2 regions of the Runella sp. R0.1_18 genome follow, and region 1 is predicted to be linked to the other one. Evidence: riboswitches for the same ligand, from Rfam matches in the RefSeq annotation. Region 1 holds a riboswitch; the other holds the start of a gene.

Region 1 (6,237 bases):
GTTCGGCAGCGGGTCGTATCTTTGAAAGAGCCATTGGCCGCATCGGTTATTCGATCAAAGACATCGAAAGCACCATCGAAAACGCCAGCCAAATCGAATTGTCTCGCCTCGAAGGTAACCTTTCTTATTTGGGGGTTGTGGCAGGTATTGCACCGATGTTAGGTTTCGTCGGAACGATTTCTGGTATCATCAACATTTTCTACAGCATTTCCCAGTCAAACGACTTTAATATCAGCACCGTAGCAAGCGGTATGTACGAAAAAATGGTAACGTCGGGAGCAGGTTTGATTGTGGGTTTGATCGCCTACATGGGCTATCACTTGTTGAACATGAAAATCGACCGCATTGCCCTTAAATTGCAATCAGGCGCGTTTGATTTCTTGGATGTGTTGCAAAAGCCAATCACTCGCTAATTTTGTCAAACGCATTGTTATCATGAAAATACGCCGTAAAAGTAAATTTGCCCCCGAGGTATTTACCCATTCTTTGAACGACATCATGTTTTTCTTGATGTTGTTCTTCCTCATTATTTCGACCATGGTCAACCCCAACGTCATTAAGCTCATGTTACCCAAGGCGTCGGCGGCCCAACAAATGCAGAAAAAACAAACCACCGTGGCGGTTGATTCAGAGAAAAACTATTTTATCGACCGCAACCCCGTTGCCAAAGACCAACTAGAGACACAGCTTGCCGCTATTTTTACTGGTGTCGAAGACAAAACGGTCATTCTACAAGTGGATCAAACGGTTTCTGTTCAAGACCTTGTAGATGTGTTGGCTATCGGTGCCAAGCTCGACATCAAAATGGTGATGGCGGTTAAAAAATAAGTACAGGATTTTTAAATTCTACGGCCACTGCTTCGGAATATCTAGCGTTCGCGCGTAGTTTCTGGGGCAGTGGCTGTGTATATAATCGAGTAGCTGCTGCACATCTCTTTCAAAGTCCACATAGTAATCCGTGTCAAATTTGGCCAGTTTTTTCATCAAACCATCGGCTTTCTTCGCAATGTACTCCGCACACGAATCGCTTTTACTATTATGAACGCGTAACATCTCGGACTGATACTCAAAGAACGTGAGCAACAAATAAATTGTCAGTTCAATTTCCCCGTATTTGTCTTTTGTAATCTTAATGTGCTGACTTATGTCCCCGCTAAAAGTCCGCATGTCCATCATCATCCAGCCTGGACTATCGTGGGTCATTTTGGCCACTTTCAGAATGCGTCGTTTGATGTCATCGCGGCGTTCTTGAATGGTATCACCTTGTTCTATCAATTCAAACACCAAACGTTTGACCAGCATATCGTCTTTTGCTACTAAACGCAACAAGAGTTTGTCTTTTTCTTTTTGGGGCATGGCTACAATAGCCCTCTTCAATTCGTCTTCCAGCGCCATCTGCTAACTCTCTTGAACTGTTATTATTCGTTTTATAGAATGAAAACTTCTCGAAAGTTGAAAACTTTCGAGAAGTTCATTTCTGAAGCTATATTCCTTTGTAATCTTTCTTCTTCTGACGTTTTTCTAATTCTTTGACAATCTCGCCGTAAATACGCTCCATAAAGGCTGGATTGGTAGAATAGAATTTATAACTACGGTTGTACGCCACGGAATCTGTTCCGTATTTCTTAAAAATTTTGCCTTTCAAATACTCAGTAATTACCGTCGAGGAATCGAGCGAAGGCATATTAAGCCGCCCAATTCTTGCTTCTAACAAGTGAATATCGGTCAAGATTTGTGACATTTTCTCTTCCGAAAGCGTCCCTTCGGGAACTTGGGGTTCGTCTTTGCACCCAGAGAGCAAAGCTCCAAGCAGCAAAAAAGAAAATAAAAGGCGAGGTATCATGGCCGATTTTTGTATTTTTGAACAGTTACAGCGACAAAATTACGAATGATTGAGCAATTTATAACGAAGATTCGCCAGTACGAAATTCGGATTCGCAAAGCGGTCAATGCCGATATGCGAGGCAGTTTCCGTTCGGTTTTCAAAGGGTCTGGTCTGGAATTTACCGACCTTCGCGAATACCAATACGGCGACGACGTTCGGACGATTGACTGGAACGTATCGGCCAAAGGCCACGGGACGTTTGTAAAAATCTTTCGCGAAGAGAAAGAACAAACAGTTTTTTTCCTGCTCGACGTCAGTGGCTCTCAGCAAGTAGGCGACGCCACCCAGTCAAAACTCAATACGGCCAAAGAGATTTGTGGTGTGTTGGCGTTGTCGGCGATTCAGGAAGCTAGTCACGTGGGACTGTTGTGTTTTTCTGACCAAAAAGAAAAATACATTCGCCCCTCCAACGGCATGAAACATGGTTATCAGTTCATCACGGAACTTTACAAACTGAAGCCCCAATCGACGAAAACTAACCTTGCCGACGGCATTTTATTTACACTTAACGTCCTCAAACGCCGAAGTGTTGTTATTTTTATCTCCGATTTTATTGACACCAACTACGAACACAGCTTACGTGCCCTTGCTCGTAAACACGATTTGGTGATGATTCACCTGCGCGACCAACGTGAAACTAATTTGCCTCCCTTGGGTATTATCCCGATGCGTGACCCCGAAACCAATAAAACCACGTGGGTGAATACCTCCTCGCCTTGGTTTCGGAAACGGATACGCCATGAATTTTCGCAATTGGGGCAAAAAATGGAACAGTTTTCTCGGCAAAACGATATTAATTACGTCGGTATCGACTCCAAAGCAGACTACGTTGGGCCGCTAGTAAAGCTCTTTAAGGTCAGACGACAACGATAACTTAAACTTGGAAAGTCTCTCCTTATCGCAAAACAAGACTTTCCAAGTTTCTGAAATTAACGATTACCTAAACTTGGAAAGTCTCTCTTTATCACAAAACAAGACTTTCCAAGTTTCTGAAATCAACGATAATCCAAACTTGGAAAGTCTCTCCTAATCGCAAAACAAGACTTCCCAAGTTCCTGAAATTCAACGATCACCTAAACTTGGAAAGTCTCTCCTAATCGCAAAACAAGACTTTCCAAGTTTCTGAAATTAACGATAATCCAAACTTGGAAAGTCTCTCTAAACACCACATTAGTTGAAAAAGCTCTTTTTATTTTGTTGGCTAATTGCCTCACAGCTCAACGCCCAAACGCTTGATTCTCGTCTTTTGGAACAAGTATATGGTTCACCACAACCTACCGACGTTCGGTTTGAAAAATTCATTTCTTCTACCACTACGCCCATCGGACTCGGCATTCCTGTAGTTTATTTAGCCTCTGGTTTTGCCACCAAAAACAAAACCTTACAACAGCACGGCTGGCACGCATTGGGAAGCTTTGTCGTGGCAAGTTCTATTACCCAAATCACCAAACGAATTGTATTACGAGAACGACCATTCGTTGCTGAACCTCAGCGCTTTACCGCACGTATTCCAGAAGAAGACATCAACTATTCTTTCCCCTCAGGGCACGCGACAACGGCCTTCAATGCCGCTACTACCCTCACCCTGCATTACCCAAAATGGTACGTAGCGGTTCCTGCCTACGCTTGGGCCAGTGCAGTGGGATATTCACGTATGAGATTGGGACTTCACTATCCAAGCGATGTCTTGGCGGGAGCAGTAACGGGTGCTGCAAGTGCATGGCTGACGTACAAAATCCAGCAAAAATGGCTACGTCGGAAAGCAAAATAGTGCACATATTTGCATTTTTCTAAGTTATGCGCTTACCTTTGCGTTGCTTTTGCGCAAAAGCATATCTCAAAAAGGGGTGCCCCAAAATAACGGGCTGAGATCATACCCTAAAACCTGATCTGGGTAATGCCAGCGGAGGGAAGTTACAATGCGAAAATTTACATCTTGGTTTTTGGCCCTAGCAACGGGAGTGTTGCTTTGCGTGCCTGCACTCGCCCAACTTAGCGTTTCGGGCAAAATCGTTGACGCGGAAGACGGAAAACCTTTGCCAGGAGCTACGGTTCGGGCAGGGAGTTTTCGGGGAACAGTCACAAACGAAAAAGGCGAGTTTTCTCTCAAAGATTTACCTAAAGACACTGATTTATTGGAGGTTTCGTACGTTGGCTATGAAGCTAATTTTATTAAAGTTCAGGACATTAACAAAGTAATCAAACTCCAAAGAAGCACTTTCAACACCGACGAAGTCGTCATCAGTGCGACGCGTGCCAACGCAAAATCGGCGGTGGCTTTCACCAATGTTGGCAAACTTGAACTCAGTAAACAAAATCTCGGCCAAGACCTTCCTATCTTGCTCAATTTCACGCCGTCGCTCGTTACTACCTCCGACGCAGGTGCGGGAGTGGGCTACACAGGAATGCGCATCAGAGGAACGGATGCAACGCGTATCAACGTGACTATCAACGGCATTCCATACAATGACGCCGAAAGCCAAGGAACCTTTTGGGTCAATATGCCCGACTTTGGCTCGTCGGTTAGCAGCGTTCAAATCCAACGGGGTGTCGGAACATCCACCAACGGGGCTGCCGCCTTCGGAGCTACCGTAAACGTCAACACCAACGAATTTAGAAAAGAAGCCTACGCTGAAATCAATAATTCGATAGGTTCGTTTAACACCCTCAAACACACTGTATTGGCAGGAACAGGGCTTATCAACAACCACTTTACATTGGATGCCCGTTTGTCTAAAATTGGCTCGGATGGCTTTATCGACCGTGCCAAATCTGATCTGAAATCATTTTATCTATCGGGAGCTTATTTTGGCAAAAAAAGCTCCGTTCGTCTCAATGTATTTTCGGGACGAGAAATCACGTATCAAGCGTGGGAGGGAATACCAGAAGCTCGCCTCAAAGGTGACCGTGAAGGAATTTTAGCCTACATCGATCGCAACGGTCTCAACGAGCGTGACGCCCAAAACTTGCTTAACTCCAACAGCCGCACGTACAATTTGTACCTCTACGACAACCAAGTGGATAACTACCAACAAGACCACTACCAATTGATTTCGTCGCATACGCTGTCTAAAAATTGGACATTTAACCTCAATGGCTTTATGGTCAAGGGGCGTGGTTTCTATGAACAGTACCGCGATAATGACCGATTGAGCAACTATAAACTACCTGACGTATTGGTGGGCAACCAAACCATCAGCAGAAGCGATTTGGTGCGTCGCCGTTGGTTGGACAACTCTTTTTATGGAACTACTTTTTCGTTGGATTACAATAGTTTCAAAAAGCTTACTGCCAACATCGGTGGAGGATGGAACCAATACGACGGAAACCACTTTGGCGAAGTTATTTGGGCACGCTATGCCAGCAACAGCAGCATTCGTCAGCGCTATTACGAAAACGTAGGGCTAAAAACGGACTTTAATCTTTACGGAAAAGTATATTATCAGCTTACTGAAAAGCTAAACGTATTTGGTGATGCCCAACTTCGTACCATAGGCTATTTTGTAAAAGGAGACGATAATCAACGCCGTCAGCAAAACCACGACGTCAACTACAGCTTCTTCAACCCCAAAGCGGGCTTGACCTACCAAGTCTCCGAAAGCAGCACGGCTTTTGCTTCATTTAGCATTGCCCACCGCGAACCTAACCGCGATGACTTTACCGAATCAACCCAACAGATTCAACCCAAACCCGAGACTTTACGGGATTTGGAACTAGGCTATCGTTTTCAGAAAGGTCGTGTAGCAGCGTCAGTTGGTGGTTATTATATGAATTATAAAAACCAATTGGTGGTTTCGGGACAATTGAACGACGTAGGCAATCCCATCAAAATCAACGTCCCTGAAAGTTACCGTGCAGGGATTGAAGTAGAAGCTGGTGCGCAGCTAAGCAAGCAATGGAAATGGAACGTAAACGCAACATTTAGCCGCAACAAAATCAAGAATTTCACTGAGTACGTCATCAACTACGACGACGAAAACGGCGGCTATCAAGTGACGAATCATGGCAACTCAACCATCGCTTTTTCACCCAACGTCGTGGTAGGCAGTCAATTGGTCTTTACACCTGCTAAGAACCTTGAATTGGCGTTATTGACCAAATACGTAGGAAAACAGTACCTCGATAACACCTCCAACGAGGCTCGCCGCTTGGACGCGTATTTCACCAATGACCTTCGTTTAGTGTATCGCATTAAACCTAAGTGGTTGAACGAAATCACGATAAGTGCGCTGGCCAACAACGTTTTCAATGAGTTGTACGAATCGAACGGCTACACGTATAGCTACGTCATTGGTGGGCAAACTACGACCGAGAATTTCTACTACCCACAAGCTGGGCGAAATTTCTTAGTG
Region 2 (6,237 bases), on a different contig from region 1:
GAATTTACCGTTATTACCTTTGGCATTTGGTGGGATATTCATTTCAATGTATTTCTGTTTCAGGTCATTGCAGCCATCGGACTTAGTTTCGTGCTTTTAGGGCTGCTTCATCGGGTTTCTGCTTCGGTGTTAGGCGTGGTAGGTGTTGCTATTATGACTTTTCACGGAGCATTTGCCTTGATTCCGTTTGCTGAAGGCTCAGTCTTACGGACGGTATTGACCCCCATTTTTTCGGTAACGGCCTTGCCCTTGCCTGCTTCTAAAACGCTCATTATGGGGTATCCTCTCATTCCTTGGCTGGGCATTATGTTGGCGGGATACGGCGCTGGAAGTTATTTTAAAAAGCCTGCCCAACAACGAAAACTGATTTTTTTAAAGCTGGGTGGCGTAGCTTTAGCCGCTTTTGTGGTGCTTCGTTTTACCAATATTTTACTCGACCCGCAGCCTTGGTCGGTTCAAAAAGACAGCTTATTTACGTTCTTGTCTTTTATTAATGTGACCAAATACCCACCCTCGTTGTTGTACGATTTGATGACGTTAGGGACAATGTTTTTGCTTTTGTACTGCTTTGAAAGTGCAGAAAATGCCCTCAGTCGTTTTTTTACTACCTACGGCAAAGTCCCCATGTTTTATTATTTATTGCATTGGTACATCGTCCATTTGACCATGTTTGCCATTCTTTTTGCGCAAGGATTTGGGGTCAAAGATTTTGAATTTGGGTTCAGTTTTGGCCGCCCCAAAGCAGCCAATGGCTTGCCACTTTGGGGCGTATATTTGGTGTGGATAGGGGTTGTCGGAGCGCTGTATCCGCTGTGTCGATGGTTTGAGAAATACAAAAAGGCAAATGCCCACAAAATTTGGTTAAGGTATATTTGAGTGCTACGGCAATTGGTAACGTTGAAAGAATGCCCAAATGACATCGTTGGCGTTGATGGCGGTGGAAGGGTCATCGGCGGCGACGCGACTTTTGACACCCCCAGGCCAGGAATGTCCCCCGTCGTTGGTAAAATAAAACTCGATGGCGCTGTTGGTACAATTGCTCCATTTGGTAAGGGTGTAATTGGGAAAAGTGCTGACCGTTTTGCTAGTGGAAGCGCAACCGTCATTTTTTACCCAAGTCGAAAGGCCGTCGGCGACGGGAGGAAAGTAATACCCAAAAATTCCCGTGCCGCCTTCGTAGGGGACTTTGGCATCTAGCTTGGAATGAATGTGCAAAATCGGAACGGGGCGACTGGGCTGACAGGCCGTTGTTACGGCATAAGTACCAGCTACGGGAGCAATGGCGGCAATTTTGGTAGAAAGCTCACACGCAAGTCGGTAACACATCATGGCACCGTTTGACATACCCGTCGCATAGACTTTTTTGGGGTTGATATTGGGGTATTTTTTTATCAATTCATCAATCAAAACGCGGATGAATTTTACATCGTCAATATTTTTCTCCACTGCATAGTCGCAGCACGTGCCTGCATTCCACGTGCGAGCGCCCAAAATCCCATCGCTCTGTACGCCGTCGGGATATACAATAGCAAATTGAGCGGCGTTGGCCTTTTCCGTCAATAAATAATCATTTTCCATTTGGGTGCCTTTCCCGCCACCGCCGTGTAGGGCAATGACCAACGGAATGTCGTTGGATTGGTCGTAATTAGGAGGAAGGTTGATTAAATAAAAACGGTTTCGGCCATCTACGGTCAACGTCCCTTCGGTGCGACGAAGGGTAGGCTCAGTGGGCTGTATGGGCTGGCAACTAAGGGTAAAAACGAGGAAAATTCCCAGAATGATAGATAAAGTTTTCATGGAAGTTGAAAGACTGTTTAATGGTGAAGGTGTTGCAGATTAGATGCGAAGACTGGGTGAAAGTTTAAACTGTGTCCCCAAAAATTGCTACTGACATAGGGTTGTCATACGCTATCCCGACCTTTGTGTTGTTCAAAAAACAAAAAGAAAGTTTACAAAAAAACACAACAACCATGAAAACATTTATTGAAGTACTTGCCTCAGAATTGGAAAACGAAAGCATCGGAACACGTAAGATGTTGGCGCTGGTGCCTGTCGAAAAAGGCGATTGGAAGCCTCACACTAAAAACATGGCAATGAAGCACTTGGCTACTCACGTAGCGGAGACGGCGGGTTGGATAGAGTCGGTTTTGACAACGGAAGAAATAGACTTTTCCGCCATGCCTTACGAACCACGCAGCTTTGAAACGAACGGAGAGTTGCTCACTTTTTTTGACGAAAATGTGGCCAAATCAAAAGCACAATTGTTACAAACCAAAGACGAAGAATTGGACGGTACGTGGACAATGCGCAACGGCGACGTAATTTTTATGCAACTTTCTAAATACGACACTATTCGCCACTCAATTGGTCAAATGATTCACCACCGTGCGCAGTTGGGCGTATATCTTCGTTTGCTTGATATTCCGATTCCAGGCGTCTATGGCCCAAGTGCCGACGAGATGGGCGCGTAGTTCAACTATTTTTGACAAACTGTTGAATCTTTCAAATTCCTCCCTACTTTTGTGTTCATATTTCATGCACGGGGTGCTGTAAAAAGCTGAGATGATACCCGAGAACCTGAACTGGTTAGTACCAGCGGAGGAATGCAGGAGACAAAAGACGTAGGAGAACTAGCCCCATCGTAAGAGGGGGTATATTCATACTGGTTTTGAAACCTCATTTCGAGCATTCGGTGCAGAAATGAGGTTTTATTTTTTTAATCCAACTCGTATGAATGAAGAACTTCAATTGAGCGAAAAAAGCCTTGTCAATCCTCCACTACGCAACTGGCAAGGCCGCAAAGAGTGGTTTTTTAACCGCGAACACACCGACACTTACGAACTTTGGTACGAAGGCCGCTACAAACGTGCCGAAGTTTGGCAAAAGAAAATCATGGGGCGTTTTGTCACCTCCGACCCGCGCATCAAAACTTTGCTCGAATTTGGCTGCGGCACGGGGCGCTTCACCCGTTGGTGGAAAGAAATCGGCATTGAAGCCGCTGGAGGCGACATTTCTCCCTTTATGCTCGGACAAGCCGTTCATCTTTTTGGAGGAAATTTGGTGTGGGCCGACTCCCATTTTATGCCGTTCAAAAATCACACCTTCGACTGCCTCGCTTTTATCACGACTTTTGAATACTACCGCGACCCCGTGCAGGTAATCCGTGAAGCGGCGCGCGTGGCCAAATACGGAATCGCGTTTGGCATGATGAACCGCAACTCTCCCAAAGTCGTCCGCCGACGAGTACAAGAAGCATTTGGCAAAAATCCCTTTTACGTTACGGCGACGTTTTACACTCCTACCCTGCTTACCCAAAAAATCCACGAGGCGCTTGAGGGAAGAAGCTACAGCATCGAGTGGCAAGCGACGGGGCTTCCTGAGTGGTTTCCTGTGCAAGAATGGCACGTTCCGTACGGCGAATTTTTTGGTTTGTTTGTCAAATTCAACGATGTGTAATGATGGAAAACGCGGGCAAAATCAACGAAGAATATTTCAAGCAAGTCATTTTACCCAACAGTGGTTTTCGGAGAAAAGAAGTGCTCGTAGGGCCGAATTTTGGGGTGGACGTGGCCTTGATTGATTTGCTAGACGAAAGAGCAATGGCGCTTACGAGCGACCCACTCAGTCTTATCCCGACCTTAGGACTACAAGAATCGGCTTGGCTGTCGGTGCATTTGATGGCCAATGACATCGCCACGACGAGTTTTTCGCCCCAGTATTTACAAACCGTTTTGAACCTCCCTACCAGCATCTCCGACGCCCAGTTTCGGGAATATTGGCAACACATCGACCACTTTTGCCAACAAATCAATCTGGCCATCACGGGAGGGCATACGGGCAGCATTGAAGGACAAAATTCGACCATTGCGGGCGGTGGAACCATGATTACCATTGCTCCTAAAGATAAAATATTGACCTCCAACAACGCGCAAATAGACGATTTGATTGTGATGACTAAACAATGCGCCATGTCGTCGGTGGCGATTTTGGCCTTGTCTTTTCCCAAAACGGTCAAACAGCAATTGGGAACAGAAATAGCCCAGAAAGCCAGCGATTTGTTTTACCAAACCTCAGTTTTGAAAGAAGCTGAAGTTGTTCGGAAACTCAATGAAAAACAACGGGTTGTCAACGCCATGCACGACGTCACCGAAGGTGGAGTGCTAGGTGCGGTGCTTGAAATGTCGGTAGCGAGTGGGCTTGGAGTGGAAGTGAACGATGAAAAAATTCCGCGTACTGATGTGGAAACGGCGGTTTGCAAGATGTTTGGGCTTGATTCCCGCTATTGCATTGGGGCAGGCTCAATGATTTTGTCCGTAAACCCAGCCCACGCAACGGCGGTAGTTAGTGTGTTAGTCGAGCAGGGACTACCAGCAACCGTGATTGGTAAGTTCGTCACTCCTTCTGAAGGGCGTACCATTATCGAAGACGGACAAAGAAAACCCCTACCTTATTTTGAAACAGACCCGTATTGGGCGGCATTTTTTGGGGCATATAACAAAGGCTGGAAATGAAAAAGAGCATCTATCTAATTGCTGACCCGAGCCTCGAAACCTCGCTTTTACTCCAAAAAATTGAGCAAGCGCTGCGGGGCGGCCTATTTGCGGTTCAACTTTGGAACCATTGGCGGGGCGTTTTAGACCCGCTTACGGTGATTAAGCAAGTGCATGAATTGACCCGAGCAGCTCATGTACCTTTGTTTGTGAATGAAGGATTAGAGTTTCTAAAATGGACTTGTTTTGACGGAATTCACCTCGACAAACCCAATGAAATGCTTCCCGCCTTAAAAAAACAACGCCCCGATTTATTGTGGGGAATGACCTGCTCCAACCACGTTAAAGAATTACGATGGGCCGAACGGCATTCGCTTGATTATATTTCTTATTGCTCCGTTTTTCCGTCCAAAACAAGTACAAGTTGCGAGTTAGTTACCTCCGAAACCATCCAAAATACCCGCCAATTTTACCAAGGAAAGGTATTTTTAGCGGGGGGAATCAATGAGTTGACCTTACCACGTTTGCATTCGTTGCCTTTCGACGGAATTGCCTTGGTTTCGGCCATTATGGGCGCGTCTAATCCTAACGAGGCTGTTTTGAGTTACCATTCACTTTTAAATCAACCCACCCATGACAAAGCATTTTCTCTCTAAGTTGTGCTGTCCTTTTGACAAAAGCGACCTTCATCTGCAAGTTTTCACCGAAAAAGAACCAGACCTTATTCACGAAGGATTACTGACTTGCCCAACTTGCAATCGGCTGTATCCCATTATCCACGGAGTCCCCATCTTGATTCCTGACAACTATCGCGAAACCCAATTGGAACAACCTTTTTTTGTAAAATGGGAAAGTCAATTGAGCCTCGAAGCGAAAGCAAGGCAACAACTTAGGGGCGCTCTTTAGTATGTTTCAAAAGTTCTAGAGTAATTCAAAGTAGCCTCGTTAGAGGCGCAACATTTGTAGTAGCAGAAGGATATTTTTTTTAGTTTTTGCTTCGGACAGGGCCGCCTGTCCGAAGCAAAAGGATTAGAACTTTATGGACGGATTTATTACTCTACAAAGGTTATGCTTCGCCAAAGCATAATAAACTACTAATACACTAAAATTTATGCAAAACTATTCACTAACCAAAATCCGACCTGCTCCTGAGTACACATTAAAACGTCCGTCGCGGGTAAAGCCAATGAGTGTTTGCCCGTATCGTTCGGCGGTCTCTATGGCGAGGCTAGAAGGAGCTCCCACCGCAACAATGATGGGGATAGACAACGCCAGCGCTTTGTGTAGCAATTCAAAACAAGCCCTCCCACTTAGTACAAGGGCGTGATTTTGAAACGTTTGTGCGTTCGTAAGTCGTGCTTTCCCTGCGATTTTATCCACCGCATTGTGACGCCCCACGTCTTCAGCATACAGTTGTATATTTCCAAATTCATCAAACACACCCGCCGCGTGAATCCCGCCCGTTTGGTCAAAAATCCGTTGGAAAGTGCTCAGTTTTTCAGGCAGCGACACCACGACACTCGCTTTCATTTTGACATTGCCAAAGGCAGTACTTTCGTACGAATAACCCAGCGCATCCAAAGAAGATTTCCCACAAACACCGCAGCTCGAAGTCGCATAAAAATTGCGCTGAAGTTTCTGTAAATCAGGACGAATATGTGGCTTTAATTTGACCGTTACGGTGTTGTCCAAATGCGCCGTCACCGAATCAATGTCATCATTTTTCAAAAGCCCCTCCGTAAACAGG

Evidence for each region. A riboswitch is a leader RNA that binds a small molecule or an ion and turns the genes downstream of it on or off. The one in region 1 is predicted to bind thiamine pyrophosphate.
Region 2: it holds a riboswitch for thiamine pyrophosphate, as region 1 does, so the genes downstream of both, AC23P2_RS06185 (class I SAM-dependent methyltransferase) here and AC23P2_RS08090 (TonB-dependent receptor) in region 1, are expected to answer to the same signal.

What each region holds. Positions count from the first base shown of each region.
Region 1 is NZ_JBYFCK010000004.1:32,719-38,955, reverse strand. Features, by position in the region: gene AC23P2_RS08120 (MotA/TolQ/ExbB proton channel family protein) at 1-413, shown strand, start outside; gene AC23P2_RS08115 (ExbD/TolR family protein) at 436-828, shown strand; gene AC23P2_RS08110 (hypothetical protein) at 847-1,395, opposite strand; gene AC23P2_RS08105 (DUF4296 domain-containing protein) at 1,484-1,843, opposite strand; gene AC23P2_RS08100 (DUF58 domain-containing protein) at 1,889-2,758, shown strand; gene AC23P2_RS08095 (phosphatase PAP2 family protein) at 3,060-3,656, shown strand; TPP riboswitch at 3,719-3,814, shown strand; gene AC23P2_RS08090 (TonB-dependent receptor) at 3,805-6,237, shown strand, end outside.
Region 2 is NZ_JBYFCK010000003.1:166,339-172,575, reverse strand. Features, by position in the region: gene AC23P2_RS06200 (acetyltransferase domain-containing protein) at 1-876, shown strand, start outside; gene AC23P2_RS06195 (CE1 family esterase) at 880-1,797, opposite strand; gene AC23P2_RS06190 (DinB family protein) at 1,971-2,471, shown strand; TPP riboswitch at 2,531-2,621, shown strand; gene AC23P2_RS06185 (class I SAM-dependent methyltransferase) at 2,731-3,456, shown strand; gene AC23P2_RS06180 (AIR synthase family protein) at 3,456-4,511, shown strand; gene AC23P2_RS06175 (thiamine phosphate synthase) at 4,508-5,146, shown strand; gene AC23P2_RS06170 (Trm112 family protein) at 5,124-5,396, shown strand; gene fdhD (formate dehydrogenase accessory sulfurtransferase FdhD) at 5,610-6,237, opposite strand, start outside.